DNA from 3 places in the Veillonella criceti genome. Region 1 is predicted to be linked to each of the others. Evidence: riboswitches for the same ligand, from Rfam matches in the RefSeq annotation. Region 1 holds a riboswitch; each other region holds the start of a gene.
The links. Region 1 has a riboswitch for S-adenosylmethionine ahead of DYE54_RS05280 (5-methyltetrahydropteroyltriglutamate--homocysteine S-methyltransferase). Riboswitches for the same ligand answer to the same signal wherever they lie in the genome.
Positions count from the first base shown of each region.

Region 2: linked by a shared signal. The riboswitch ahead of metK (methionine adenosyltransferase) and the one ahead of DYE54_RS05280 (5-methyltetrahydropteroyltriglutamate--homocysteine S-methyltransferase) in region 1 are both predicted to bind S-adenosylmethionine.
Region 3: linked by a shared signal. The riboswitch ahead of DYE54_RS07020 (methionine synthase) and the one ahead of DYE54_RS05280 (5-methyltetrahydropteroyltriglutamate--homocysteine S-methyltransferase) in region 1 are both predicted to bind S-adenosylmethionine.

Region 1 is NZ_UHIO01000001.1:1,152,548-1,163,267, reverse strand. It holds gene DYE54_RS05295 (2-hydroxyacid dehydrogenase) at 1-854, opposite strand, end outside; gene DYE54_RS05290 (BUD32 family EKC/KEOPS complex subunit) at 1,181-1,933, shown strand; gene DYE54_RS05285 ([FeFe] hydrogenase, group A) at 2,161-3,603, shown strand; SAM riboswitch class I at 3,785-3,896, shown strand; gene DYE54_RS05280 (5-methyltetrahydropteroyltriglutamate--homocysteine S-methyltransferase) at 3,964-5,106, shown strand; gene DYE54_RS05275 (AzlC family ABC transporter permease) at 5,096-5,809, shown strand; gene DYE54_RS05270 (branched-chain amino acid transporter permease) at 5,806-6,138, shown strand; gene DYE54_RS05265 (LacI family DNA-binding transcriptional regulator) at 6,548-7,576, shown strand; gene kduI (5-dehydro-4-deoxy-D-glucuronate isomerase) at 7,705-8,547, shown strand; gene DYE54_RS05255 (gluconate 5-dehydrogenase) at 8,702-9,487, shown strand; gene kdgT (2-keto-3-deoxygluconate transporter) at 9,544-10,530, shown strand; gene DYE54_RS05245 (sugar kinase) at 10,610-10,720, shown strand, end outside.
Region 2 is NZ_UHIO01000001.1:373,159-383,878, reverse strand. It holds gene priA (replication restart helicase PriA) at 1-1,318, opposite strand, end outside; gene metK (methionine adenosyltransferase) at 1,475-2,665, opposite strand; SAM riboswitch class I at 2,720-2,820, opposite strand; gene coaBC (bifunctional phosphopantothenoylcysteine decarboxylase/phosphopantothenate--cysteine ligase CoaBC) at 2,880-4,061, opposite strand; gene rpoZ (DNA-directed RNA polymerase subunit omega) at 4,099-4,311, opposite strand; gene gmk (guanylate kinase) at 4,325-4,942, opposite strand; gene remA (extracellular matrix/biofilm regulator RemA) at 4,951-5,217, opposite strand; gene DYE54_RS01735 (YicC/YloC family endoribonuclease) at 5,244-6,125, opposite strand; gene DYE54_RS01730 (Rqc2 family fibronectin-binding protein) at 6,301-8,052, shown strand; gene DYE54_RS01725 (ATPase) at 8,209-8,661, opposite strand; gene coaD (pantetheine-phosphate adenylyltransferase) at 8,682-9,170, opposite strand; gene rsmD (16S rRNA (guanine(966)-N(2))-methyltransferase RsmD) at 9,175-9,729, opposite strand; gene DYE54_RS01710 (NAD(P)H-dependent glycerol-3-phosphate dehydrogenase) at 9,814-10,720, opposite strand, start outside.
Region 3 is NZ_UHIO01000001.1:1,566,179-1,576,898, reverse strand. It holds gene DYE54_RS07035 (ParA family protein) at 1-190, opposite strand, end outside; gene DYE54_RS07030 (methylenetetrahydrofolate reductase) at 419-1,282, opposite strand; gene DYE54_RS07025 (homocysteine S-methyltransferase family protein) at 1,429-3,858, opposite strand; gene DYE54_RS07020 (methionine synthase) at 3,986-4,651, opposite strand; SAM riboswitch class I at 4,714-4,808, opposite strand; gene rsmG (16S rRNA (guanine(527)-N(7))-methyltransferase RsmG) at 4,972-5,697, opposite strand; gene mnmG (tRNA uridine-5-carboxymethylaminomethyl(34) synthesis enzyme MnmG) at 5,706-7,583, opposite strand; gene mnmE (tRNA uridine-5-carboxymethylaminomethyl(34) synthesis GTPase MnmE) at 7,614-9,002, opposite strand; gene jag (RNA-binding cell elongation regulator Jag/EloR) at 9,156-10,001, opposite strand; gene DYE54_RS06995 (YidC/Oxa1 family membrane protein insertase) at 10,004-10,660, opposite strand.

The DNA of each region.
Region 1 (10,720 bases):
ACATGAGGCGTTAATACTGTATTTTTGGCATGGCATAATGGATGATCGGCTGGAATGGGCGGTTCCATTTCAAAAACATCAATACCAGCACCAGCTAATCGTTCTTCATTTAAAGCAGCGGCTAGCGCTTGGCTATCAACTACCGGACCACGAGCCGTGTTGATTAATACAGCTGTTGGTTTCATAAGCTTAATCGTTTTAGCATCTACAAGTCCTTTTGTTTCCTCAGTAAGCGGCGTATGTAAGGACACAAAATCTGCTTGACGGAATAGTTCGTCTTTACTTACAAAAGTAACGCCTTTTTCAATCAAGTCAGGTTTTTCACTACGGTTATAGGCAATAACGCGACACCCAAAAGCAAGGGCGATTTCAGCGACTCGTTTGCCAATAGCACCAGTACCTACGACACCAAAGGTTTTGCCAAATAATTCGAAACCAACTAGACCGGCTTTAGTGCCTTCATGGCGACTTTGATGATCACAAGGAACGATGTTACGGCATACGGAAATTGCTAAACCGAAAGCTAATTCGGTAACAGCATTAGTCGAATAGCCAGCAGCATTGCAAACTGTAATATTACGTTCGCGGCAAGCTGCTAAATCTACATGATCAACGCCAGTAAAAGCAATGGAAATCATTTTTAAATTTGGACATTGGCGAATAATATCACCAGATAATTTCTGATTGGCTAAGATAAGGACATCAGCATCTTTGACACGTTCAAGCAATTTAGTCTGATCTAACTCTTGGGTTTCAGGATAGAAAAATTCATGCCCTGCCGCTTTTAGTGGAGCTGAAACAGCGTTAATTTTGTCTGTTGATACGCCTAATGGTTCCATTACGATAATTTTCATGGTATCACCTCATTAAATTCAAGATTGCCAGTTTATCTGGCAGGAATAAAGAAAAGACTATGTATTGATTTTATTATACGCTAAATGATAAGACTGTTCAAACAAAGTGATAGGTGGATAGAGGATTACAAAATTAGATTATATATAGCAGGGGCCATATTGTTTTATATCGATACATTTCAAAGGAATATTGCTTATTTGTAAAAAAAGTGTAAAATATTAAGTACATTTAAACAAAAGTTAAACTAAATTTAAACTTTGTTGATTTTTTATTTAAAAGAGTTGAACTTGGAATAAATGGAGTAGTAAAAACTAGGAGTGATAGTATGCAGGATTCTTTTGTAACAGATTCAGCGTTGCAAGAGAAGTTATATAACGCATTGCGAGAGCATCCGATGGAGCGGGTGTTCTCTTTTGTTTATGACGACAGAAAATACTTTGTGAAACGTCATATTCGTAATAAACGGTGGCGGTTACGTTTTGGTGGGCAACATGGATATAATCGTGAAGTGAATAAAATGAAAACTGTTGCACAGGCGTGTGGTTTAGCCCCTAAGGTTTTGGTAGATACACCGGAATATTTTGTTACCCTTAGTGGTGGGGATACATTAGCTCATTTGATCCATCCGGCACAGGCTGATGACAGTGTGTTGGAGGCAGCGTTTTATAGAGCTGGACAGGGATTAGCTAAACTTCATGCAGCTGGTTTTAGTCATGGCCGTCCTGTGTTGCGAGATATAGTTTATGATAAACAGTCAGAAACCGTACAATTTTTAGATTGGGAAAATGATTACCACTTAAAATGTATGGATGATAAAGTAATGGATGTGCTACTATTTATTCATGGCTATTTCCGTGAAAAAGTTGTATGCCCTCAGGCTTTGACAGCAGCTGTAGCGGGATATACAGATACAGCTAGGGGACAAGCAACTATAGAAAAAGCACAGATGTTTTTCAAAAATAAGACCTGTTTAATGAAGAGCTTGTATTGGCTGGCTCGATTTGGCTGGGTTGATTTATTAGCCTTAACGATGACAAACGACTGTCTATTATTAGGAGACATATTGAAATTTCTATAGAGTTTAGACTATTCTTTTAGTATTTTTAAAATAGTGGTTATTATTGGTAAATGCATAGTAAATATGCGCAATGTTTATCTAATTCCTATTTGAAAATAGGACATTTAAGATGCTATACTACAAAGAGACATCACTCACAACCATAAAGCGTATGGTCGATGTCCATTTCGACAGAGGTCGGAGTATTTGAATACATAACTAGTATTATTTGTGTGAGGTGCAAAATTATGAGTTTCGAAAGTCGATTCCAACACATTGATCGTCGCGTGCCGATTGCTGAAGATAATATTGCGATTGTGCATGATTTAGAAAAATGTAAAAACTGTACGTTATGCCGTCGTGCTTGTGCTGATGTTATGGGTGTACTTGACTACTATGATTTAGAATCTACTGGTGATAAACCAATCTGTGTTCATTGTGGTCAATGTGCTGCTGCGTGCCCATTCGATTCTATGAATGAACGTAGTGAATTAGATCAAGTAAAAGCAGCGATTGCTGATCCAGATAAAATTGTTGTCATCCAAACGGCCCCTGCTGTGCGCGTTGGGATTGGCGAAGAATTTGGTTATGAACCAGGTTCTTTCTTAGAAGGTAAAATGATTGGTGCCCTTCGTGCGTTAGGTGCTGACTATGTTGTTGACACTAACTTTGGTGCCGATTTAACAATCATGGAAGAAGCGAGCGAATTAATTGAACGTGTTATTAACGGTCATGGTGAATTGCCACAGTTCACTAGTTGCTGTCCAGCTTGGGTTAAATTTGCAGAAACATACTACCCAGAATACTTACCAAACATTTCGACTACTCGTAGCTGTATTGCTATGGAAGCGGCTGTACTTAAAACCTATTTCGCTGAAAAGATGAAATTGGATCCAGAAAAGATTGTATCTGTAAGTGTAGCTCCATGTACAGCTAAGAAATTTGAAATTCGTCGTCCAGAACAGAATAAATCTGCTGAATACTGGGGTAAAGAAGACCTTCGTGATACAGATTATTGCATTACGACTCGTGAATTTGCGAAATGGATTCGCGAATCTGGCGTAGATTTTACACAAGTAGAAGAATCTACTATGGATAAATATATTGGTGCTGAAACAGGCGGTAGTGTCATTTTCTGTAACACTGGTGGTGTAATGGAAGCGGCTATGCGTAGTGCGTATAAATTCATTACTGGCAATGAACCATCTCCAGAACCATTTACTAACTTACAAGATGTACGTGGTATGGAAGGTGTTAAAGAAGCTGACGTTGAAATTGGCGGCAAAACATTAAAAGTTGCCGTAGTTCATGGTGGTAAAAACATCCGCGATTTCTTAGATAATATGAAAGCGACTGGTAAAAAATATGACTTCATCGAAATGATGGCTTGTCGTGGTGGTTGTATTGGTGGTGGCGGTCAGCCACGTGTTAAAATGCCAGTAGCCGATAAAGTAAAATCTGCTCGTATTGAAGGTATTTATAAAGCTGACGCTGAAATGAAACTTCGTTCTAGCTATGAAAATCCTGAAATTAAAGCTATTTATGAAGAATTCTTAGGCAAACCATTAGGTGAACGTTCTGAAGAGTTATTACATACTCATTACACAGATCGTAGTGCTGATTTAGGTGTTCGTAAAGATGTTACGCCTGAAACTTGCCCAACATCCCCTAAATTTAAAAAGCCTGAATAATCAGTTTATTTAGTTAGAATATGATAAGAGAGCATTGAAGGTTTAAATTATGACTTTCAATGCTCTTTTTGGCTTCAGGCCCTTATGTTTGACTGTAGTTGACAGATATCTTTCCTTTGAAGTATTATAATAGATATCCAAATGGTAGTAGTAGATGCCTTTTGGTAGCTATAACTTTATAGTATCATCTAGAGCAGCTGAGGGAACTGGCCCAGTGACGCTGCGGCAACCTGCTTTATAACTAAGTATATAGAGGAAGGTGCTAAGTCCAACGGGAAACCGGCAGATGATAAGACTGTAGGTCGTCATTTGTTGACGACTTTTTTCTTTATCTGCCTAATTTGAGAGGAGATTGAGAGTATGAGTAACACAAAACAAGTAGGTAAAGGACCATTTCATTATGATGTAGTAGGTAGCTTTTTACGCTCTGAGTCAGTAAAAAAGGCACGCCAAGATGTAGAAGCGGGGACAATTGGTAATACTGAATTACGTCAGATAGAAGATGAAGCGATTAAAGACTTAATCAATAAAGAAGTCGCTGTAGGCCTTAAAGCGGTAACTGATGGGGAGTTTCGTCGAGCTTATTGGCATTTAGATTTCTTAGAACAACTAGTAGGTGTTGAACGAATAAAAGCAGACCATTGGTCAGTCGCTTTTAAAGGACATCAACCAAAAGCAGCGACCCTTAAAATTGTTGATATCATTGATTTTCCAGAAGATCATTCATTTATAAAGGATTTTCAATTTGTTAAAGAGGCAGTTGGGGATAGAGCGGTTGCTAAATTTACGATTCCTTCGCCATCTATGTTACATTTAATCTGCTGCGTTCGTGAAGAACATTATGAACCGATTCCGCAATATGAAAAGGAAGAGGCCTTGTTTGAGGCCATTGCTAAAGCGTATCGTAAGGCTATCAAGGCGTTCTATGCGGCTGGTTGTCGTTATTTGCAATTAGATGATACCTCTTGGGGCGAATTTTGTGATGAAACAAAACGTAAAGAATACGCAGCACGTGGTTTAGATTTACAATATATTGCACAAAAATATGTTGAAGTTATTAATTATGCTCTTGAAGGTAAACCAGACGATTTGGCAGTGACTATGCATATTTGTCGTGGTAATTTCCGTTCGACTTGGTTTTCTTCTGGTGGCTATGAACCGATTGCAGAAACCTTGTTTGGACATTGTCATATTGATGGTTTCTTTTTAGAATATGACTCTGATCGAGCTGGTGGATTTGCTCCTTTACGTTTTATAAAAAATCAAAAGGTAGTATTGGGGTTAGTTACGTCTAAATTCCCAGTACTTGAAAAAGAAGAAGATTTATTAGCTCGTATTGAAGAAGCTACTTTATACGTTCCTAAAGAGCAATTAGCCTTAAGTCCACAGTGTGGATTTGCGTCTACTGAAGAAGGCAATAATTTGACGGAAGCCGAACAGTTTGCTAAATTAGCACTGATTAAGCGAGTGGCAGAAAAAGCGTGGGGCCCTTATGACGAATAAGGGGCAAGAGGCCTTTCGCTATGCGTTTCCATTAACAGTTCCTATATGTGCGAGTTTTTTATTTTTAGGTATTTCCTATGGGTTATATGCTGTGGGGCAAGGTTTACCTTGGTATTTACCGTTTCTCATGAGTGCCACTATCTTTGCCGGGTCCATGGAGTTTGTTACCGTCGCACTGTTAGCGGCGCCCTTTGACCCTTTAGGCGCTTTTGTACTAGCTTTTATGGTTAATGGGCGACATATTTTTTATGGCTTAACCATGTTGACTCGCTATGGGACGTTAGATTGGAAAAAATATCCATTGATTTATGGGTTATGTGATGAAACCTTTGCTATTAACGCGACCATTAATTTGCCAAGTCAAATTGATTGCGGATGGTTTTATTTACATGTGACCTGGCTCAACTATCTATATTGGGTAGGCGGTGTGGCTATTGGGGCGATTGGAAGTCATTTTATAACATTAAATATGAAAGGCATCGAGTTTATTTTAGCCGCTTTATTTATTGTTATATTTTTAGATATGCTATTGACCGCTAAGAAATATCAATCTGGTTTAATTGGTTTGGTAGTAGCCATGAGCTTGTTAGGTTTGTTAGGGCCTGATATGTTTATATTACCGGCTATGATATTGATGGTTATCATATTTTGTGGTCTCTTTTGGTTTCAGCCTAAACAGACAAAGGAGGGGCGTGAAGTATGAGTAGTTGGGAAATGGTCATTACTATTGGTGCTGTTGTGTTGGGAACGATGGCAACTAGGTTTACACCGTTTTTAATTTTTTCAAAAACGACGAAACCACCAGCTTTAATTACGTATTTAGGAACTGTATTGCCGGCAGCTGTGATGGGCTTATTAGTGGTATATTCTTTAAAAGATGTGACCGTATGGGACTATCCACATGGGTTACCGGAAGTATTAGCTATTGTGGCATTGGTGGTTATACATCTAATTAAGCACAATATGTTGCTTAGTATTGCCACTGGTACGATTGTATATATGGTATTGATTCAGCAAGTATTTGTGAAATGACCGTAAAATTGATGATTATTATTAGTGAAAACTGATGTTTTTCTATTATTTTTGAAACTTTAATAAAAAATGAAGTGTAGCTATGCAAAACAGCTATAGTCCAGATTCTTTCGTATACTAGCGAGGAATTTGGACTATTTTTTTGTAAAATTTGGATAAAAAAATAGTAAATAAAATTATTTCATGTGAATAATGCATAGTAAATATGTTGTAAAAACAATTGTATTGTTGTATTATGATTGTGACGAAGTTACGAAAACGATTTCGTAAATCGATACACAATATTTTATATGATGGAATGTTGGTATAGAGAGGTAATTTTGTCTAGGTATGTAGGCAATTGTGTTCGTGTATGGTATAGTCTAAGTGCTTAACCTTTTATAGGGCAGACACGAAGGGAGGATGCTAGATGGGGAAAATAACAATTGCCGATGTTGCTGAGCGTACTGGTTTTTCTAAGACAACGATTTCTAGATATCTTAATGGTAAATATGAATATATGTCAGCGGCCACGCGCGAACGAATTAGTGAAGTCATTAAGGAGATTGAATATAAGCCAAATAGGATGGCACGGAGTTTACGGTTACAACAAAGTCATATGATTGGGGTTATTGTATCCGATATTTCAAGTCCGTTTTCAGCCATTTTATATTCGGGCATTGCCGATTGGTGTGAGGAACATGGGTTTACGGTTCTGTTAGCTGATGCCGCTGATGATCCTTATAAAGAGCGTCGTTATATTCAGTCTATGATTGCTCAAGGTGTAGATGGAGTCGTTATTAATGCGACGGGGGCTGAAGTAGAGTATTTAAATGAAGTCAATCGCTCGATTATGCCCATCGTGTTGGCTGACCGGCCCGTTCCAGGTTGTGATTGTGATTTAGTATCTTCGGATACGCAACATATTACGGACGCTAGTTTAGATTTATTGCTTCGCAAAGGGTATGAACGAATTCTATTTGCTACGCGGCGCGTTGGGACTAATGGTATACGACGACTTCGTTTTGATGAGTTTGTAAAGCAATACGAAGGGAAAACAGGCCGTAAGGCCTTAACACTAGAGTATGATAAAACAACAAAAGCGATTCTTGCTAATACCGTCATAACACAATTAGAGGCAGCGAGAGCAGCCAATGAACGCTTAGCTGTATTTGCCGGTAATGGTGTCGTATTAAGTGATATTGCCATGTTAGCACGTCAACAAGAACTACAAATTCCAGATGACTTAGGCGTGTATAGTTATGATAACTGGACTTGGATGGATGTCATCGGACCAGGCATTTCTGTTGTCGAATTGCCAACCTATGAAATTGGACAAGAATGTGCTCGCTTGTTAGTGGGGCGAATTAAAGAAGCCTTAAGTGAAGAAGAAACGCCAAGGTTAGAGCAACAAACAGTCATTTTACCCTGTTCCATTGTGGAACGACAATCATTGTGATATAGGCAGTGCGACTAGGCAATCTTGTAAATTAGGTAATAATGAGCCCGTTTTACGGGCTCTTAAATAGAATTATTACAAATCTAGAGTAGGTATTTATTTTAAAGTATATAAAAGGAGTGACACACATGGATACACGTTATAGTGTAAACCCGCGCGACATTAAACGGTATACAACTGAGGAGTTGCGCAACGAATTTTTGATTCAAGATATTTTTAAGGCTGATGAAGTAACGGCTGTATATAGCCATGTTGACCGTATGGTAACACTTGGTTGTATGCCTGTTAATGAAGTAGTTAATCTTGAAAAAGGCATGGACATCTGGCATACCTTTGGCGTACAGTATTTCTTAGAACGCCGTGAAATTGGTATTTTCAATGTTGGTGGCGATGGTAAAATCGTAGCTGATGGTGAAGAATTTAATCTTACCTATACAGACTGTGTGTACATTACTAAAGGCACTAAAGAAGTTACCTTCCAAAGTGTAGATCCAGCAAAACCAGCTAAATTCTACATGGTATCGGCGCCAGCTCATACATCCCATAAAACAACTTTTATTCCAATGGCTAAAGCGAATAAACGTCCAATGGGTGCTATGGAAACAGCGAATGATCGCGTAATTAATCAGTTCATTCATCCAGATGTATTGGAAACTTGCCAATTATCCATGGGCTTAACGCAATTAAAACCAGGTAGCGTATGGAATTCTATGCCACCACATACGCATGAACGCCGTATGGAAATTTATTTCTACTTTGAAGTTCCACAAGATAATGTAGTGTTCCATATGATGGGTGAAGCACAAGAAACACGCCACATTGTAATGCATAACGAAGAAGCTATCATTAGTCCTTCTTGGAGCTTACATGCTGGTGCTGGTACATCCAACTATACGTTCATTTGGGCTATGGGTGGTGAAAACCAAGCGTTTGATGATATGGACCATATTGCTATTACAGATATGAAATAATCATGGGTATTTTTCCATATCAACGTAGATAAGCAAAACATATTTTTTTACCGATTTACGAAATCGATACACATATGAATTTTGCTCGGTTTATTAGTGATTATAGTTTAGAATTCGTAATCGGTTTAAGGACAGATTTTAGAGGAGGTTTGACATGAACGGCTTAGAACAATTCCGTTTGGACGGAAAAGTAGCACTCGTAACAGGCGCTGTATACGGCATTGGTTTTGCCATTGCACAAGCGTTAGCAGGAGCTGGTGCTAAAATTGCTTTCAACTGTTTAGATGCAGAAACTCGAGATAAAGCAGTTGCTGACTATAAAGCAGTTGGCATTGAGGCAGTAGGGTATGTGGCTGACGTAACTAAAGAAGAAGAAATTATCCCTATGATTAAAGATATTGAGGAAACACTTGGTGGCGTAGATATTCTTGTAAATAATGCGGGGATTATCAAACGTATCCCTATGGTAGAAATGGCTGCTGAAGAATTCCGTCAAGTTGTTGATATTGACTTAGTAGGTCCTTTCATCATGGCCAAAGCTGTTATTCCAGGCATGATTAAAAAAGGTCATGGTAAAATTATTAACATTTGCTCCATGATGAGTGAATTAGGCCGTGAAACAGTGTCTGCTTATGCAGCCGCTAAAGGTGGCTTAAAAATGTTAACACGTAATATTGCCTCTGAATATGGTGAATATAATATTCAATGTAATGGTATTGGCCCTGGCTATATTGCTACGCCTCAGACCGCACCACTTCGTACGGAAGGGCATCCATTCAATAGTTTTATTATTGCTAAAACGCCAGCCGCTCGTTGGGGGACACCAGAAGACTTACAAGGTCCAGCTGTATTCTTAGCCTCTGAAGCATCAGACTTTATTAATGGTCATGTATTGTATGTAGATGGCGGTATCTTAGCGTACATTGGTAAACAACCATAATCTATTCGGCTAGGTTATCTTAGTTGAGGCCTAGCCCTTAATTGGAGGAAATCGACATGAATATCATGAAGGCAGTATCACGTGTTCCCGGCGGGCTTATGCTCGTACCTTTACTACTAGGTGCTTTATTACATACCTTAGCACCTGGAACTGGTAAATACTTTGGTTCTTTTACAAATGGTTTGATTAGTGGCACCGTTCCTATTTTATCGGTATGGTTCTTCTGTATGGGTGCCAGTATTGATTTAAAAGCAACAGGTACTGTTTTGAAAAAATCAGGTACCTTAGTAGTAACAAAGATTTTAGTAGCATGGATCGTTGGGCATATTTGTGTTATGTTTATGCCTAGTGGTATGATTGAAACCGGATTTTTTGCAGGACTCTCCACCTTAGCTATCGTTACAGCTATGGACATGACTAATGGTGGTTTATATGCTTCCTTGATGGCACAGTATGGCTCCAAGGAAGATGCAGGGGCATTTGTTTTGATGTCCATCGAGTCTGGCCCATTAGTTACCATGATGATTCTTGGTACAACTGGGGCAGCTACCTTTGAGCCACATCTATTTGTAGGCGCTGTATTACCATTCTTAATTGGCTTTGCTCTTGGTAACCTTGATAAAGAATGTAAAACATTCTTCAGCCAAGGTACTATGCTTATGATTCCCTTCTTTGGCTTTGCCTTAGGTAATACAATTGACCTTATGATGGTTGTTCATACTGGCTTATTAGGTGTTTTATTAGGGGTTGCTGTTATCATTATTACTGGTATTCCTCTTATCTTAGCGGATAAATTCTTAGCTGGTGGTAATGGTGGTGCAGGTCTTGCTGCTTCTAGTACAGCTGGGGCTGCCGTAACTAACCCTATTATCATTGCTGGTATGATTCCCGCCTTTGCACCCATTGCGCCAGCCGCTACAGCTTTAGTAGCGACGGCCGTAGTGGTTACATCGATTTTAGTACCAATTGTAACTGCGTTCTGGTGTAAACATTTCAGCGATGAAGGTAAAACAAAGGCCGCTCGCATTGTGGTAAATGGGTAATATAAGTAAACGCATTAGCAGCACACCTTGCGCCTCCGTCGGCTCAGGGTGTTGCTTGCTATATTGAGGAGGAATAAAAATGGCACGTGTTCTTACAATTGGTGAACCAATGGGATTAATGGTAGCTACAGAACCTAAAGCATTAAAAGATGTCACGACCTTTCGTCGCTATGTATGTGGGGCTGAAGTT
Region 2 (10,720 bases), 780 kb from region 1:
ACATGACAAACGTACTATAACCACGACGATTTAATAAGATAATCATCTGTTCCTTATTACCTAAAGTCTGACGAATTAAATGACTCATAGCGCCTGAAAAGACAGAGTAATTGCCATACATCATTTCTTCTTTCATATCAATAATCTGTACCTTAGGCAACGGTTGATGAAAAATTCGATGTTTCAATTCTAATAAACGATATATTCCCTGCATAGCTAAATAATAGGACTCAATCGACGGTGTAGCTGAGCCTAATATTAAAGGACAATGATTCGCTTCAGAACGCCATTTAGCAACCTTGCGTGCGTGGTAACGGATCATGTCTTCTTGTTTATACGAAGTATCGTGTTCTTCGTCCACAATAATGAGCCCTATATCGTCGGTAGGCGCGAATATAGCTGATCGAGCGCCAATAATAATATGACTATCTTTGCGGCGTAATCGTTCCCAATTATTATAACGTTCACTAATCGTTAACTTACTATGAAATACAACAACTTCATCACCAAAAGCCTCTACAAATCGAGTCACAATTTGATTCGTTAGCATGATTTCAGGGACCAACACAATAGCAATGCGATCGTTAGCAAGACACTCACTAGCTGCCTTCATATAAATTTGTGTTTTACCACTCCCCGTAACACCATGTAATAAAAACGTATCCGCTGTACAAGTTGTTACAGCCCTTTTGATTGGTTCATAACACTGTTGCTGCTCCTCAGTAAGTGGTAGTTCCTTTACCACACAAGCATTGAACTTCGTCTTAGTCTGTGTATACCGTTCCTCTACTATAATACCTTCATAAGTCATGACTTGTTTAATAACAGGCAAGGTAAAACCGTCTTTTTGTAAACTATGAACAGAAGCTGTACCTAACTCTTGTAAATAAAATCCCAATTCACGTTGCCGTTTCCGTTTCATAGGAATATGTTCTGGTTGAAACCACGGTTGCACTACTAGCCACTGTTCTTTAGGGCGTTCATAACTTTTCAATTGTTTTTTATCAATCGTAAATAAACTCAGCGCTTCTGATAAAGCACATAAATAATATTTACTTAATTTTTTGGCCGTACTTAACATTTCAGAAGTAAACCAAGGGTCTTTATCTAACACTGCTTGAATCGGCTTAATTTCATAGGTAGGAGCTTCTGCTAAGTCACGATAGCCAATGAGAATCCCTTCCTCTTTTGTTCGCCCCAAAGGGACAGCCACCCGTGTACCAGGAGCAATCTCACCTAAATGTGGTGGTACAGCATAGCTGAATGGACTATTCATTTTCTTTGCTGGACGATTGATAATAACCTCCGCTACACGCATACTATCCCTCCTTTGCAGTATTTTTTATTATACCATTTTTTTCGATATTTTTAAATAAAGGGCCGACTGTAAAGACATAAAAAAATCGTCATACAAATAACAAAACGACAAGGTTCACTAAAGTGCCGAATAAGTATTTGTATGACGATATTTTAATTATAAACCAGCTTCTTTGCGAAGAACATCCGCTTTATCAGTATGTTCCCAAGGAAGGTCAACATCTGTACGACCAAAATGACCATAGGCTGCTGTCTGATGGTAAATTGGACGAAGCAAGTCAAGCATTTCAATAATACCTGCTGGACGAAGGTCAAAATGCTTCTTAACAAGTTCAGCAATTTTTTCTTCCGCCACCTTAGCTGTGCCAAAAGTTTCTACCATAATAGATACAGGTTTTGCTACACCAATGGCATACGCAATCTGAATTTCACATTTATCAGCAAGACCAGCCGCTACAATGTTTTTAGCAACGTAACGAGCGGCATACGCTGCACTGCGGTCTACTTTTGTAGGATCTTTACCGGAGAAAGCTCCGCCCCCATGACGAGCCATGCCACCATAAGTATCTACAATAATTTTACGACCAGTTAAACCAGCATCCCCTTGAGGGCCACCAATTACGAAACGGCCTGTTGGATTGATAAAGAATTTCGTATTTTCATCAACGAAACCTTCTGGCAATACAGGTTTGATAACTAACTCTTTAAGATCAGCTTCAATTTGTTCACGAGAAACTTCAGGACCATGTTGTGTAGAAATTACGATGGTTTCAATACGTTTAGGAACGCCATCTACATATTCAACAGTTACCTGAGTTTTACCATCGGGACGAAGATAAGGTAATACACCTTCTTTACGCACTTTAGTTAATTGGCGGGATAAACGGTGAGCTAATGCGATTGGCATAGGCATGAATTCTTCAGTTTCATTTGTTGCATAACCAAACATCATCCCTTGGTCGCCAGCCCCAATTTTATCAAATTTATCGCTACCACCTTCGCGTGTTTCAAGCGCATCATCAACACCCATAGCAATATCGACAGACTGTTCATCAATTGCTACATTAACACCGCAAGTGTCGCAGTCAAAACCATATTTAGCACGCGTATAACCAATTTCACGAATCGTCTCACGGACAATATGATTAATATCTACATAACATTTAGTGGAAATTTCCCCCACTACATGAACCTGACCTGTTGTTACCAATGTTTCACAAGCAACATGAGCCGTTGGATCTTGTGCAAGGATTGCATCAAGCACAGCATCCGAAATTTGGTCAGCAATTTTATCAGGATGACCTTCTGTTACGGATTCTGATGTGAAAAAAACATGTTTTTCAGCCATTTACCCATTACCTCCATAAAAAAATTCCTCATCAGCCAAGCGATGAGGAATCAAACCCCATCTTTCGGCATATTACCGTCGGACTTAGCACCTTTTCAAAATGAATGGTTGCTGTAGCTTCACAGGGCCTTTCCCTCCACTACTCTTGATGAGACAAAAGTTACTATTAAATTAATTGTGATAGTTCATATCACTGATTCATTATACAATAGAATCACAATTCTGCCAAGGCTGAAATAATTCGCTTAGCTACATCAATTTTTGTCATAAGTGGTAAGGGCCGAACTTGACCACCTGGATAAATTAAAGTTACTTCATTAGTATCAACATTAAAGCCTGCATTTTGTTTACTTACATCATTAGCAACTAACATATCAAGATTTTTGTTGAGCACCTTCGATTTGCCATACTCAATAACATTTTGTGTTTCAGCCGCAAAACCTATCAATTTTTGATGAGTTTTATTCGCACCTAACCCTTTTAATATATCTGGATTTTTTACTAATTTAAGTTCTAATGTATCCATCTTCTTAATTTTAGTATCCGCCATATTTTCGACTCTAAAATCAGCTACAGCCGCGGCCATAATAACAGCATCACACGCTTCATAACGACTATTAACCGCTTCTTCCATAGCTCTAGCAGATTCAACAGATACTAATTCTACCCCAAAAGGAACTGGTAAATTGGTAGGCGCTGAAATTAAAATGGTGCGAGCACCCGCCAATGCTGCTTGCTCTGCAATCGCATAGCCCATCTTACCACTAGAACGATTGCCAATAAACCGAACTGGATCAATGGCTTCTTGCGTACCACCAGCTGTTACGATTACTGTTTTATTAGCTAGTAAATCTGTTTTCATCATATGGAAGGATAACCATTCCACAATTCGCGCTGGTTCAGGCAAACGACCTTTACCAGTCACACCACAAGCTAAATGGCCACTATCAGCCTCTAAAATATGCATACCTAATTCACGTAAGGTATTCATATTCCGTTGTGTAACAGGATTTTCATACATGTTAGTATTCATTGCTGGACATAAGAAAATAGGCGCTTTTGTTGCCATAAGTTGTGTAGTTAGCATATCATCAGCAATCCCAGAAGCTAATTTACCAATCACATTGGCAGTAGCCGGTGCTACAATATAGGCATCGGCCCAAGTAGCTAATGCAATATGTTCTACATTCCAATCATGCACATCTTCAAACATTTTAACAGCTACTGGATACCCACTAATTTCTCCAAATGTCATGGGCGATACAAATTTAGTCGCATTTTCAGTCATAACGACTTTAACGTCCGCCCCTAATTTTCGAAGCCGACTAACCACTTCCACTGCCTTATAAGCAGCGATACCACCAGATACACCTACAATTACGTGTTTATTTTTCATCCTCAACACCTATTATAATTCTCTGTTTCTTACAGGTTTATTTAATACCATCTTTAGTACGAGCAAAACCAATCTTATCTTCAGCAATTTCATGAAGAGCTACTGACACTGGCTTATCAGTATCAAGCCCCGTTACCATTGCTTCATCACCATCGGTTAATTCACGAGCTCGTTTAGCTGCCAATGTAACTAAGGTATATTTACTGTCTACATGTTTTTCCAAATCCTTTAATAAAGGTTTTACCATCATAACGCATTACTCCTTATTTTGCATATTGTTTATAAATATATTGTATTTTTTCTTTATTTCGTTTAATTTTACAAGCTTCAGCTCGTAAAATAGAAGCTACTTTTTCAACAGCATCTGGCAACACATCATTCACAACAATATAATCATAACGATGTGCCAACGCTAATTCAGAACTAGCTTTAGATAAACGTTTATCAATAACTTCCGCTGCATCCGTTCCACGATCTCTTAAGCGATTAGATAAAATATCTAATGATGGTGGCACAATATAAATAAATACAGCTTCACTAAAGCGCTCTTTAACTTGCATTGCTCCTTGAATGTCTATTTCTAATATGACACTTTTGCCTTCACTTAATAAATCCATAACATGCTGTTTTGGTGTACCATAATAATTATCATATACCTGTGCATATTCTAAGAATGCATCTTCTTCAATAAGACGTTTAAACTCTTCTTTGTCTCGAAAAAAATAACTAACGCCTTCTTCTTCACCTACTCGGGGTGCTCGAGTAGTCATTGATACAGAATATACAAGATTTGGCATTTGCTGACGCAAGGCTGCGCAAATAGTTCCTTTACCTGCCCCTGAAGGACCAGATAAAACAATCAAAATCCCTCTATCCGTCATAATAGCACCTACGCTTCCGTAGATTCAGCTGGTGTAGCTTGAACAATACGATGTGCTACTGTTTCTGGTTGAATTGCTGACAACACAATTTGGCCACTATCCATCACTAAGACAGCTCGCGTTTTACGACCATAGGTAGCATCAACTAATACGCTCTTTTCACGTGCATCTTGAATCATTCGCTTAATTGGCGCAGACTCTGGACTGATAATAGCAATTAGACGATTTGCCGAAACCATGTTACCAAATCCAATGTTTAAAAGCTTTGTACTCATACTTAGTGACTCCTTACTCTTGCAACCTACTCTATATTTTGAATTTGCTCTCTAATTTTCTCTAACTCACATTTCAATACTACAACACGGTCTGTTATGGCTAAATCGGATCCTTTTGATCCCATTGTATTTACTTCTCGATTCATCTCTTGTAATAAGAAATCTAACTTACGCCCAATCGGTTGATTCTCTTTTAGTGTGTTTCTTAATTGTACCACATGAGAGCCAAAACGTACAATTTCTTCTGTAATATCTGTTTTATCACTCATAGTGGCTACTTCTTGCAAAAAACGGTCCATGTTAACCGTTATATCCGTTTTTTCTAACACGTTCGAAATTCGTTGTAATAATCGTTCTTCATACTTTTTGACTGCACTATCTTTATTATCTGCTACCTCTTGTAATACCGTTTCTAAGGTCGCAATGCGCCCCTCGATTTCACGTTCTAAATTAACCCCTTCTAACGCACGCATTTCACATAAACCAGTTACTGCTGTCTGCAATGCAAGTAATACAGCCGACTCCAATTTAGCTTCTTCAAAAGGCACATCTTCCAAAAGTAACCAATCCTTAGATATACTCATCATATCTTTTAACGAAGCTTGTTCCTTTGTCTGTGAAAAGCCTTCGGCCACTAAAAACTCACGGATCTGATTTGCTAAAGAATGATTAACAGTAAACACTTTCTCCTGATCACTCGTATTCTTTAAAGATACATTAACCTCCACTTTACCTCGTTGTAAATGCTCTTTAATATAACGACGTATTGCATTTTCTAAGAAATATAAAGCCGTTGGCATATTAAGATGAAGGTCCAAAAATCTCGAGTTTACACTTTTTATTTCAATGGTAATCTGTAAACTTTCATCGGTACTAATTCCACGACCAAAGCCAGTCATACTATTCATGATATATGATATCCTTTCTATTCTGCTTTCATGAACTTATTGAGTTACACTTCATGTTATATATCATTTTCTTTCATTTTATCATGTTACTTACGTAGGGTAAAGGAATCTAACCCCTTATATATGTGATAAATGTGATATACTTATTATATTAAATATATTAAAGGAGTGAACTATGAATTTAGATGGTTTAACCTTAGCCGTATTAACTAACGAGTTAGCCCAACATCTTGTAACTGGGCAAATTCAACGGCTATTGCAAATAGATAAAACTACGATTGTTCTAAAGATAAATACAAGTAAGGGCAATCAAGATTTAGTAATTACGGCTGGCAATATGCCCGCCTGTTATTTAAGTCAGGGTATAACTGACTTACCCAAGGAACCTTCAGCCCTTTGTATGTTTTTACGCAAACATATAGAAGGTTCACGTATTACGGCTATTGAACAACTTAATGGAGACCGTATATTGCGTATTAGTGCTGATAAATTAGCACTCGACGGTTCCTTAATTTCCAATCGCATATATATTGAGTTAATGGGTAAATATTCCAATTGTATTTTTGTACAAGATAACATCATTTTAGAAGCTTTAATTCACGTAACACCATTGATGAATCGCGAACGGTCTATTTCCCCTAAATTACCTTATGAATTACCACCTAATAGTGAACGTGGCAGTTTATTTGAATTTAATAATGAAGAGATTAAGGACTTATTAAAAAACTTCAATCAAGGAACAGTGGCAGAAACAGTGCGCCGTATTTTTAATGGTTTTGGCCCTGCCTTATTAAAAGAAGTCTGCTATAAAGCTAAACTCACAGAAAAAACAAATATTTCATCAAGTAATGAAAGGGAGCTTACTGCATTAGGCAACGCCTTAATTGATATAAAAGAATCAATTTCTAAAGCAACCCAACTATTAGAATACGAAAATGACAAAGGTAAAAAAATATATAGTCCCATTCCCCTAACTTACTTAGAAGATCAAGGCATACAGTTACGTACTATCTATTCGTCCCTTTCAGAGCCTCTTGAAATAGCTGTTGCCACACAGGGTGGCATTAACACAACGACCCATGAATTGGAACGAGTTTTACAGCAAGCCATAAAAAAAGAAGAATTACGTCACACTAAGATTCAAGCTGAACTTGATGCTAGCGACAAAGCGGATGAATATAAATCCTATGGTGATTTACTAATGATTAACGCCTATTTAGATACACAATATGAACCCAGTATTACATTAGACAATATTTTAGTAGATCCCGTAAAACCTATTACGATTCCTTTACTACCAGAATTAACTATTGTTGAAAATGCACAACACTATTATAAGCAATATACTAAATTAAAAAATCGCATGCAAAGTGGCTTATATCAACTAAATCAAAGCACTCAACGCATCAACTATCTCCAATCAGTCTTATATAGTCTTACCATTGCTGACAGCAAGGAATTGGTGCAAGAGATTTATACAGAATGTGAACAAGCCGGACTTCTTAAAAAGTCTAAAAAACCGGTTAGTTATAAATCGCCAAAGCACAACTTCATGCACTACCTCATTGATGGTGGTGAAATTTTCATTGGCCGTAATAATCAACAAAATGAGTATTTAACGCATCGCTTTGCCAAACCCACAGATATATGGCTTCATACCTTACAAGTACAAGGCAGTCATGTTATCTTACGCCCCACTGAAAGCACTACAGCAACTGATGAGATGATTACCCTAGCAGCCCAATATGCAGCTTATTTTAGCCGCGCAAGAGAGTCCTCTAAAGTCGCAGTTGATTATACGCCTATTAAATATATAAAAAAACCACCCGCTTCTCCCTTGGGCTTCGTTATTTATACCAATCAAAAAACAGCTGTTATCGACCCCAAAGCACCTGTTTTCAATAACAATACTAAACTTTATGAATAAATTACAACATATATTAAATCTAGATACAGGGTTAGGTTATAACTCTAACCCTGCATTTAGCTATCTTTACTATCTTTAACACAGACATGTACTTAAAAAGGCTCTCAGGAAATTCCTTATATACTAAGGATACTTCCTGAGAGCCTCTTTCTTAACTTATTCGCGATTCGATTGTTTTAAACTTTCTCGATTTTGACGCAAGCTTTCTAATGTTTTTTCTAAATTATTTTCAACATAACGCAATACATCACTCGCATATTGAATAGAGCTATCTTTCAATTCTTGAGAAGACTGATTGGCTAGCATAATAATTTGATTTGCCTGTGTCTGCGCCTGTTTTACTAATTCACTTTCTTCAGTGAGTTTAGCAATATAATCTTTAGCTTGTGCAATTAATGTATCGGCTTGACGTTGTGCATCAGCTAAGATTTTATCTTTTTCAGTCATAATACGACGAGACTCTTCAAGCTCTAACGGCAAGGATTCATTAATAGCGTCTAAAACACGCATAATTTCTTCTTCTTCAATGACCCGTTTGGTGGTCATAGGAATGCGACCACTGGTTTCGATTAAATTTTCCAAATCTTCTAAAAGTTTTTCTGTTTTCATTCTCGCCACTCCTATTAGTACTATTTACTACGATTTGCAAACTTTGCTTCCAAAGCCTCTTTTACCGTTTCAGGAACTAGACCCTCTAAGGTGCCATTAAATTTAGCTAATTCTCGAATTCCTGTTGAGCTAACAAAAGAGTACTTATTATTCGTCATAATAAACACAGTCTCAATATCATCATCTAAAAATTTTGAAAATAAAGCCCGTTGAAACTCATATTCAAAATCACTAAGCGCGCGCAAGCCTCGAATAATCATATAACTATTCTTGGACTTCGCATAATCAATTAATAATCCCGATGCACAATCAACCTCAACATTTGGTATATGGGCTACGGAGGCTTTAATTAATTCAACACGCTCTTGTTGCGTGAATAAACTATGTTTATTAGGATTATCTAAAACCGCCACAATCAATGTATCTACAAGCTTACTCGCTCGTTCGAAAATATCGACATGCCCATTTGTAACAGGGTCAAAACTCCCTGGACAAATGCCTATACGCACTTTACTAGCTCCTTTCAAGCTCATAGGGTACACAATACGTAACCTTCGTATAGCCAAATTGCTGTTCTCGCACTACACACCAGCCCTCTGGCAACACAAGTGGTTCCTTTTCATGATGCTCCACAATAAGCATTCCATTTTCTTTTAGTAATTGTTGATTGACTACTACAGCTAACGTAGCCGCCACAAAGCCTTGTTCATACGGCGGATCTGAAAAAATATAATCAAACTGTCGTCCCGCTAATTGTTTAGCCGCTACATCAATCGTAACTGGCAACACTTCAACATTTGATTCAAAATGACAATGCGTTACATTTTCTTTAATTATACGAGCTGTCCGTTTATCAACACAAACGGCTAGTGAGGCACCACGACTGACCGCTTCTAACCCAAAAGCGCCTGTACCAGAGAATAAATCTAGAACTGTCGCTTCTACTAAGCCATAATTTGTTAGCACGTTAAAAATGCTCTCACGCACCCTATCTTGAGTTGGACGCGTATTCATCCCTTTTGGCGCTTTTAAATTATGCCCTTTGGCTCGACCTGCAATAATTCTCATACTTCCCTCTTTATGCCTACACTTGTCTCTTAATTATAGTATATTATGTTACAAAATAAAAGTACATGTCCTGTGAAAAATTATTTATAGGAACATTTCATCTTTTAAGTGGCGTCCCATTAAATCCATTAAAGCGTCCTTAGGGGCTTTTTGATGATACAACACCTCATATAAAGCACTGGTAATAGGCATATCTAGTTGTTTCGCCTTAGCCACTTCATACACTGTTTTAACAGCAAAAAATCCTTCAACAACCATGTTGGAATGATTCATAATGTAATCCATAGTTTCCCCGTCAGCCAGTTTTTGACCCGCTGCACGGTTACGACTATGAGGACTCATACAAGTGGCAATTAAATCACCCATACCGGCTAGTCCCGCATAAGTTTCACGTCGGGCTCCTAAAGCGACACCAAATTTTGTCATTTCATGAAGACCTCTGGTCAGTAAAGCCGATTTACAATTATCACCTAACGCCATACCGTCAACAATGCCAGCAGCTAAGGCAATGATATTTTTAGTTGTACCAGCTAGCTCTACACCAATCATATCTTCATTCACATAGACTCTAAAATTATAGGTGCTCAATGCTTTTTGTATAAACTCAGCTGTTTCCTTAGTGGTAGCAGCTACTACAGTAGTAGCCGGCAAATCACGACCAATTTCTTCAGCATGATTAGGACCTGACAAAATAGCTAACCGCGAAGTAACAGTTCCTAACTCCTCATTAGCTACTTCTGATAATCGCTTACCAGTCTCCCGTTCAATTCCTTTAGAGCAAATTACAACAGTTGTATGAGCACTCACTAATGATCGTAATTGCTGTAACATAGAACGAACATAAATAGAAGGCGTAACAATTAATAAAATATTACAATCTTGAACAACCTGCTTTAAATTAGAACTTGTTGTAAGCGTATCTGGTAAGATCACACCTTTTAGATACTCTTTATTTTCTTTTGTTGTTTGCAACGCTATCGCTTGTTCTTCA
Region 3 (10,720 bases), 410 kb from region 1:
GTACATCGTAAATACACGAATCTAAATTATCTTTATCAATACCAAGACCACTGGAAGCATTCCCCTGTGGATCCATATCTATAAGCAATACTTTTTTGCCTAATTTAGCAATGCACGCACTTAGATTAACAGATGTTGTTGTCTTTCCTACGCCACCTTTTTGATTTGTAATGGCAATAATTTTTCCCACAGGCTCACCTCAGTTTCTTAATATTAAATACACAAAATATTATACCATACTCACCAGATAAAAACTTGTAAATTCCAATAATTTCACACTTTTAATAAAAATGTTTCACGTGAAACATAGTAATACATCAGCTTCTACCACTATTATAACTAAAACAAAACTAAATCAAACAAAAGCATCTCTCAAAGAGCAATCTTTAAGAGATGCTTTAATTTATTTAGTTAAAACCTAAATATGATCGATTAAATAGAGCACTGTCTGAATGTCATTAAGAGGCATAATATGAACACCATGAGCGATTTTTTTAATCTCCCATAGAGTCTCTAAGGCAATTTCTAACCCGGCTTCTTTACCACCTAGCTCCATTCGCTTTAAAATATCATCTGTTAAAGAAATACCTGGTACTTTTGTATGTAAGTAATTGGCCATTTTAAAACTTTTCAGAGGAATCAAACCTAACATGACAGGCAAACCTAATGGGGCCACCATATCAATAAATCGTTTAGCTTTTTCTAAATTGTAAATTGGCTGAGTTTGAATAAAATTAGCGCCAGCTTCTACTTTACGAATAATTTTTCCCTTTTCAGCCTCTAAATCATCTGCACCAGGATTTCCTGTGGTACCAATATAAAAATTAGTAGCTTCATCTAATGGATTTCCCGCTAAATCAAAGCCAGAATTTAAAGTATGAGCAATTTTCAATAAACCCATAGAATCTACTTCAAATACAGGCTGTGCCTTTGGATGATCACCACGAGCTGGTTCATCACCGGTAAGTGTTAGAATATTATCTACTCCTAACGCTGCTGCGCCTAGCAACTCAGCTTGTAACCCTAAAATATTACGATCACGACAAGTCAAATGAAAAATTGTATCTATTTGTGCCCGATATTTAATTAAATGTGCTAAAGCTATAGGACTCATCCGCAATTTTGCCATAGGGCAATCTGCAATATTAATAGCATCGACTCTGTCCATTAATTGGGCCGCTTCTTTAAATGTTTTTGTTACTGATGCACTTTTAGGTGGATCCAATTCCACCGTAATCGTAAATTGACCTGCTTTATGTTTATCTCGTAATGATACTACCATTCTATCCCCAACTCTCTCTAACTATATCTTTACTACAATTATTATTAATTCACTAAAATTATCCTATTATTACTCTATTAATTTAGTTATAGCTAACCATCAAATCTAAACTAACTAGACTGTAAGCCACTATCAACGTCTTGTAATTAAGCATCACCTAATAGATGTTTAACAATATTAACAGCACTAATTCCATCTTTAGCGTAGCTATCAGCGCCTGCTTTATCAGCATATTCCTGAGTTAAAACAGCGCCCCCAACGATAACTTTTGATGATAAACCAGCGTCACGAATAGCCTGTATTGTGACATCAATCATAGGCATAGTCGTCGTCATCAAAGAGCAAATTCCTACTACCGATGCGTTTTCACGTTCAACCGCTGCCACAATGTCTGTAGGATCCACATCTTTTCCCAAATCAACAACTCGATAGCCATTATTTTCTAATAAAGCGGCTACTATATTTTTACCTAAATCATGAATATCCCCTTTTACCGTAGCTACAATGACTGTATCTCTTGTCACACCATCACTTTCAGGTAACACACGCTTAATCGTTTGAAAAGCCCCTTGCATAGCTTCAGCGGCTAACATGACTTGCGGTAAAAACAATTTACCACTACCAAATTTATCGCCCACTACATTCATAGCTTCTGATAAAGCCTGTTTAGTAATTTTCAAAGGGTCAATGCCTTGTGCTAACGCTTGTTCCACTAACTGGATAACTAATTCCTTTTCCCCTTGTTCAACGGCATGTTGAATATTTTCTAAAGGATCCACACTATCAAAGGTAACCGTACTTTCCTTCGTAACACTTACAGTACCTGTTGGCACTCCCTCTTCTTCTTGCCCATAATCAGCAATAAATTCAGCTGCCGCAGGATCAAAACCTAATAAAGTTCGCCCCGCAATAAATGCTTTTTTAACCATCCCATTTAATGGATTCAATATGGGAGCCGTCAATCCATGAGATAAGGCCATCGTTAAGAATTGGCTATTCAAATACGGCCGCTGTGGCAAACCAAATGACACATTAGATAATCCCATAACAGTAGGAAAACCAAATGTTTCCTTATACATAGCCAACGTGCGTAAAGTTTGCACAGCACTATCTTGACCACTCGCTAAGGTTAATACTAACGGATCTAATAATAAATCCTCACTTCGTAAACCTACTGCATAGGCAGCTAACACGATTTCTTTAGCTAACGCTACCCGTTCTTCCGCTGTAGCTGGCAAATCACCTTTACCTAAAGGCAAACAAAGCACAGCAGCACCATATCGTTTAGCTAAAGGTAATACCCGTTCTAATTGTTCTGGTTCAGCATTGACAGAATTGATTAAAGGACGGCCTGGATACGCTTTTAGCCCAGATTCCATAGCATCTGGATCTAATGTATCAATGGATAAAGGCACATCAACCAACATAGAAAGTTCCATAATCGCCCGTTTCATAACAGCGACTACATCTATATCAGGTACGCCCATATTTACATCCAATACATCAGCACCAGCGGCTACTTGTGCTAATGCATCTCGTTTTACCATAGCAAAACTACCAGCTTTAATTTCTTTGGCTAATACTTTACGTCCCGTAGGATTAATTCGTTCCCCAATGATAATTGGTTTTTCTGTATGACCGACTTTAACAAAACGAGTACGACTCGTAAAAGCTGTAAAAGGCGCTACTTCTACCCGTTCTTTTGGTGTATGATGCTGTGCCGCTTTTGTAATCTCAGCAATATGAGCCGGTGTACTACCACAACAAGCACCTACAAATGTAGCCCCTGCATCAAGTAAAGCTGGCACAAAGGACCCCATTTCACGCGGTGATAAAGGAAATACTGTTTCTGTACCTACTAACATAGGCATACCTGCATTAGGTTGCGCACTTATTGGTAAATTAGTAACAGCAGCCAATCGTGCAACTAAAGGAATTAATTGTTCTGGCCCTAAGGAGCAGTTAATTCCCACAACATCAGCGCCCATAGCCTCTACCATAATAGCCGCGGCTTCTGGTGGTGTTCCCGTAATGGTACGACCATCCTCACTAAAAGAAAATTGACAAATAATGCCCACATCATTCTTGCTTTTATTAAGTCGTTTACGGGCATCACGAGCGGCTAATAAAGCAGCACGCATTTCTTGTACATCAATAATCGTTTCAATGATGATAAAATCTACACCCGCTTCAATCAAAGCTAAGGCCTGTTCATAATAGGTATCATAAACTGCATCGAAAGAAATCTGTCCTAATGGTTCAATAAACTGGCCTGTAGGTCCCATAGAACCTGCTATTTTAGCATTAGGTTTAACCTCCATAATAGCCTGCTTAGCCGCTATTACAGCTGCTGTATTAATTTCTTTCACACGCTGTGCTAAACCATAATCGGCTAATTTTAGACTACACGCGCCAAAGGTATTCGTTGTTACAATATCACTCCCATGTTGTAAATATGCTGCATGAATACTGGTCACAATTTCAGGATGTTCTATATTAAACAATTCAGGACATTGCCCCTCCTCAAGACCTGATTGTTGTAGCATAGTGCCCATAGCTCCATCAAAAATATACATACTATCGCCTCTTCTCTCTAACTATACCTAACCCTCTAATCAAACTACTTATCAGTATCTAATTATAATTGTACTTTAATTCCTACTGTATACTCTCTTTATTAGCAAATTCATAAATCCATCACGCTTATCCATTACGCGAAGCACAATTTGCTTGTGTACAAGAAGTACAACCTCGTTTTGTTGAAAGTTGCGCCCCATTAGGCATACAGCCAACAATCGCGGTAACTGACTTACGTGGAAATAATAAAAAAGCCTCTGTCACGGATAAACCGATTTTATCCGTCCCTACTATAGCGGCTAGTTGTTTTTGTATAGATAATTCCCAATCACCATATCCAGGACTAAAACGCCAAGTCGTCGTATAACCAGCTTTGGCGGCCGACTGTTTAATCACTTCATTCACTTGATCCGCCACTTGTTCAACTGCTGTTGTAGCGGCTGCATCGACCAATAAACCTAATGTATAATTACCAGCTTTAAATAATTCAGCACTCCTTAATTCAACGGCTTCCCCAATTGTAACCGCCATAACATATACTTTAGTCGCTTTTGCTAAATGCTGACGAATCGAATGTCCTGTTAATTGCAAAGGGGGATTACTTTTTATAAGGCCTGTTTCCGCATCATAGTCATATTCTTCAAATATACCTTTAGGTTCAGCCACTAACTGAACCTCTAAACAGGCCTCCATTACATATTGTTGTGGAAAATCCTTTGCCTGGCGTAAGCCTGCATAGCGCGTTACTTCTGCTTTATCAATTTGTGGTAATCGCCCATTATAAATAGCCATACGCCCACCTCTCACTACATTTTCTCATAAAAAAACCTCCATCTATACAGACAGAGGACTTTACCTCATCTGTCAGTTTCCTGTTGGAAGTAGCACCTTGCCTCTGCTGGTTGCTGGATATCATAGGGCCAAGTCCCTCCATCGCTCTTGATAAGGTCAACACATAAAAATAGGATACCTTCTATGCTATAGATTGTCAAGAAAAACCCCTGAGTATGCAGGTTTTAGCCTATATGTAAAAAATACACTTTGTTATAGGTAAAAACTTCAACTCAGGGGTTTAAGCATGTAAATGCTTTAATGCAATCTACTAGTTAGATTTACACTAATGGTTTTGTCTTTATTTCTTTTGGTTTACGAGGATATTGTTTTGGGGTAATGCCTGTTTTACGCACATAAATAATCGCTCGTTTATCAGCTAATGTAGGTAATTGTACAGGTTTTACTCTATCCACAGTCCCTTTTAATATTTGTAATGCTTTTTTAGCTTCTTGTAACTCTTCTTCATAGGCAGCGCCTTTTAAAGCAACCATATACCCATTCTGTTTCACATAAGGCAAGGCCCATTCTAACAAAATTGGTAACCGTGCTACTGCTCGGCTCGTTACAATATCATAAGTAGCTCTATGTGCCACCATATGACTCAGATCTTCAGCACGGCCATGCAAAGTAGTTACATTGGATATATGAAGGGCTTTAATAACTGACTCTAAAAAAGTAAGTCGTTTTTGCAACGAATCAAAGAGAGTTATCTTTAAATCAGGTCGCATAATCGCTAACGGAATACCTGGAAAGCCCGCACCAGTACCTAAATCCAAAAGGGTGGCTCCTGTTTTAAAAACAATTTGCCCCTCATCTAAAGCCGTCAACGAATCTACAAAATGTTTCACAGCTACTTCATGTGGATCCGTAATCGCCGTTAAATTCAAGCTTTTATTTGTTTCTATAAGCATTTCATAATAGGTAGTAAATTGCTCTAATTGTTTTTCTGTAACAGTAAAACCAGCAGCTTCTAATTGAACCGCCAAATTATCAGTAAAATTCATAGGCCCTCCTAGGACTGTTGTTCACGACGATACTGTTCCAATTGAATAAGCAATACGGATACATCTGCTGGTGAAACGCCTGAAATACGGCTAGCTTGACCAATGGAATGTGGCTTAATTTGTGCTAATTTTTGTTTAGCTTCTAAAGAAATGCCCTTCATCGTTTCATAATCCCAATCAGCAGGAATAATCTTTTCTTCTAATTTCCGTACTTTAGCTACCTGTTCCATTTGTTTCTTAATATATCCATCATACGTAATCATGATGTCAATTTCTTCTTCTACATCAGGCGTATATCGTGTTAAATTAAAAGCTTCTGCTACGTCACCATAAGATAATTCATTACGTTTTACTAGGTCAAAGGCCTTAATTCCTGTTTTAATAGGCGCTGTACCCATTGCTTCTAATTTAGCCTGCACTTCATTGGATGGATTAATTGGCGTATTATGCAATTCAGCTAACCCTTGTTCAATCAATTCTTTTTTTGCTTTGAAACGAGCATACCGTTCTTCCGTAACTAGACCAATTTCATAGCCCTTTTCAGTTAAACGCATATCCGCATTATCTTGACGTAATAATAAACGATATTCACTGCGACTCGTCATCATACGATATGGCTCTTTTGTCCCTTTAGTTACTAAATCATCAATCAGAACACCAATATAAGCTTCTGAACGAGATAAGATAAATGGTTCTTTACCTTGTAAATATAAAGCGGCATTAATCCCCGCCATTAATCCTTGAGCCGCTGCTTCTTCATAACCAGAAGTACCATTTGCTTGTCCTGCAGAATACAAGCCTTTAATCATCTTAACTTGCAAAGCAGGTGTTAATTGTAATGGATTTAAACAATCATACTCAATCGCATAAGCTGGACGCATAATTTCCACATCTTCCAAGCCAGGAATCGTACGCAAGAATTTATATTGTACATCAATAGGAAGACTCGTACTCATCCCCTGTACATACATTTCATTCGTATGATTTCCTTCAGGTTCTACGAATAATTGATGACGACTTTTATCACTAAAACGTACCACTTTATCTTCAATAGATGGACAATAACGAGGGCCTGTTCCTTCAATAATGCCTGTATACATAGGTGCCCGATTCAAATTAGCACGAATAATATCATGTGTTTCTTCACTGGTATACGTCAACCAACACACCTGTTCATTGCGATTCGTCCAATCTGACATAAAAGAGAAGGAACGATACATACCATCCCCAGGCTGTTCTGTCATATGTTCTAAAGTAAGCGTTCGTTTATCTACGCGTGCGGGCGTCCCCGTTTTGAAACGCATCAACTCAATACCATGTTTGCGTAAAGAATCAGATAACAATTCTGCTGTTCGTTGGCCATTAGGGCCACCGGTATAAGTTAATTCACCAGTAATAATTTTACCTTTCAGATAAGTACCCGTACAAAGTATAATCGCTTTTGCTTCATATACTTCACCAAGTTCACTCAAAATCCCTTTTACTTCACCATCTTCAATTAATAGTTCATTAACCATAATCTGTTTTACATTCAAATTATCGGTGTTTTCCAAGGTTTCTTTCATTAACCGTTGGTAGGCTACTTTATCTGATTGAGCTCGTAAGGAATGCACAGCAGGGCCTTTGCCCGTATTTAGCATTCGCATTTGAATTGCTGTCGCATCCGCATTAATAGCCATTTGACCACCTAAAGCATCCAATTCATAAACCAAATGACTTTTACCAGGACCGCCAACGGCTGGATTACATGGCATAAGGGCAATATTATCTAAATTAAGAGTCGCCATCAATGTTCGTTGGCCCATACGAGCTGTAGCAAGCGCCGCTTCACAACCAGCATGACCACCACCGATGACAATAACATCATAAGTATCAACTGTATACATATTATCTCCTATCCCTCTCTCGAGGCTATCTTATTTACCTAAGCAGAATCGACTAAATAATTCATCCACCATAGATTCTCGTAAACTATCCCCTGTAATATCCCCTAAACGTTCCCACGCCTCACGCATATCAGTAACCACAAAATCCACAGGCATACCTGCTTCAATAGTTTCTAAGGACGTCTGTAGTTGGCTCTTAGCTTGTTCCATCAATGTGATATGACGGACATTACTTAATAAGGCGGTTGATTCATTTTGAACGGTGCCACCATATACTAACTGTTTTACAGCTTCCGCCAATATATCCATACCTTCACCATTAGCAGCACTAATTGTAGCTACTACCGTAAAGGTTCCATATTGTGCTATCATAGAGTCCGTTACTACAGCGCCTTTATCAGCTTTATTCAGAAATACAATGGTATTTTTACCTGATGTGCTATGTAAGATAGCTTCTTCTTCTGGTGTTAATGGCTTTGAAGCATCAATGACACATACGACGATTTGAGCTGATTCTAGATATTCCTTAGCTCGATCTACCCCAATTTTTTCTACAATATCCTCTGTTTCACGAATCCCTGCTGTATCAATTAAACGTACAGGAATTCCTTCAATAGTAATGGCTTCTTCAATACTATCACGAGTCGTTCCCGGCACATCTGTTACAATAGCGCGATTCTCACGCAATAATGCATTCATAAGGCTGGATTTCCCTGCATTAGGACGACCTACAATAGCCGTAACTATACCATCACGCAGCAACCGTCCTCGATTAGCTGTTGCTAATAAAGTATCAATTTGAACTAAAATCGGCCGTAATTTATCAGCCGTTTCTTCCATAGTTAGTTCTTCAATATCCTCCTCAGGATAATCAATAGCCACTTCTAAATGAGCAATCAGTGCAATTAAATCTTCGCGAATTGTACGAATTAATTTAGCTAAGGTACCATCCAATTGTTTTACCGCTACTGATAAAGACTGCTCTGATTTAGCTTCAATAATATCTATAATAGCTTCCGCCTGCGTTAAATCGATACGACCATTTAAAAAGGCCCGTTTCGTAAATTCTCCAGGCTCGGCTAAACGAGCCCCTTGGCGTAGCAATACTTTCAAAATTTCACGCACCACGACAATACCGCCATGACACTGGATTTCTATAACATCCTCAGCCGTAAAAGATTGAGGACCTCTCATAATTAAAACTAATACCTCATCCAGTATTTTATTACCTTTCTGAGGATCTATAATATGACCATATTGTATGGTTCGATTTGGCCGTTTTTCTAAAGGTACGGTTCCCTTAGCCTGAAATAATGTGCTCACTATTTCAAAACAACGAGTGCCACTCACTCGAATGATACCTACACCACCAATTCCAGGGGGCGTAGCAATGGCAGCAATCGTATCTTCTGTATACATGGTTTGCTCCTCTATAGCAACGATTTTACAATCCTAACATCTTACTATCTACAATACACTATCAGTAATGGAGTAATTTAGTAATTAAAACATTGTAAATCATAGTAAAAATAAAACCCGATCATAGATCGGGTTTTATGACTCGCACATAGCTTATCGTTTATAAGCAATGACTACGTGACGATATGGTTCTTCACCTTCACTATCAGTCACAATATGTGGTTCATTTTGAAGTGTTAAATGAATAATTTTACGTTCAAATGCACTCATTGGTTCTAACGAAATCTTTTGACGATTTCGTTTTACCTTTGAAGCTAAACGTTTCGCTAAATTCACTAACGTTTCTTCACGACGAGCTCGATAATTTTCTACATCAACCACGATATGGCAATGACCAGCGACTTCTTTATTAGCCACTAAATTAGTTAAATATTGAATAGCATCTAAGGTTTGACCATGTTTACCAATCAAAATTCCTAATTCTTCGCCATGAATCTGGAACGTAATCTTATCGGCCGTCATCATTTTTTCAATCTGCACAGCTAAGCCCATCTTAGCAAACATATCTTGTAAGAATTGTTTACCTTTATCAGCAATACGGATTTGTTCTTCTTTTGAAATCGCTTCACGCTGTGGTTTTACAGAAGCTACCACTTCAGAGGCTACTTCCGTAGCTGCTTCTACGGTTGTTTCAACAGTGTCAGCTACATTTTCTTTAGCCTCATCAACAGCTACTTTAACATCGGCCACCGCTATAGATACTTCTTCGGCTACCGTATTTACTGTTTCATTAACTGTTTGTGCTATTTTTTCTGTTACTGGTGCTTCTTCAAAATATAAACGCACTAACGCATCACGACGACCAATACCTAAAAAACCACTGGATGGTTGTTCTAGGACTTTTGTATCAGCTACTACTTTACCATCGGCTTTAAGCTGTTCTGTACCTTTAGCTACAGCAGCTTCGATGGTTTTTGCCGAAATTTCAATATAATCCATAATTAAGCCTCCTTATTATCATTACGATAGATAAAGAACTGCTGAATCATTTGGAATACATTTGATACAACCCAGTAAATAACCAAACCACTTGGGAAATTCAAACTGATGTAACCAATGAAAAGAGGCATGAAAATTTGCATAACTTTCTGTTGCCCTGCCGCTACGCCAGAATTATCACCAGCAGTCTGTTTACTCATTACAAATGTAGAAAGAGCACTCAAAACCGGTAAAATATACAAATGATCCGCTTCACCCAAACTTGGCAACCATAAGAAACTTTCATAAGCTGGATCATATGGATACCCTTGTAAGGCATAGAAAATAGCAATTAAGAATGGCATTTGTACAAGTAATGGCAAACAACCAGATAACGGGTTAACCCCTAATTCTTTATACATTTTAGCAATTTCTTGTTGTGCTCTTTGTGGATCATTCTTATATTTCTTTTGAATTTCTTTCATCTTAGGCTGCAACTTTTGCATGCCCTTCATGGATTTAACCTGCTTTGCCGTTAATGGTGCTAATACAGCTTTAATAGCAATGGTTAAAATAATAATCGCTATACCATAGCTTGGGAACCCAATCGCTTGCGTAAGATTATAGCAATACGTAAGCAAGGTTCGCATAAAATCAACTAATACCTGAAAAATTTCCAATAGTCTTCTCCTTACGAGTATTGATGACGAATACAAATGGCCTTTGCGTGTCCATATACG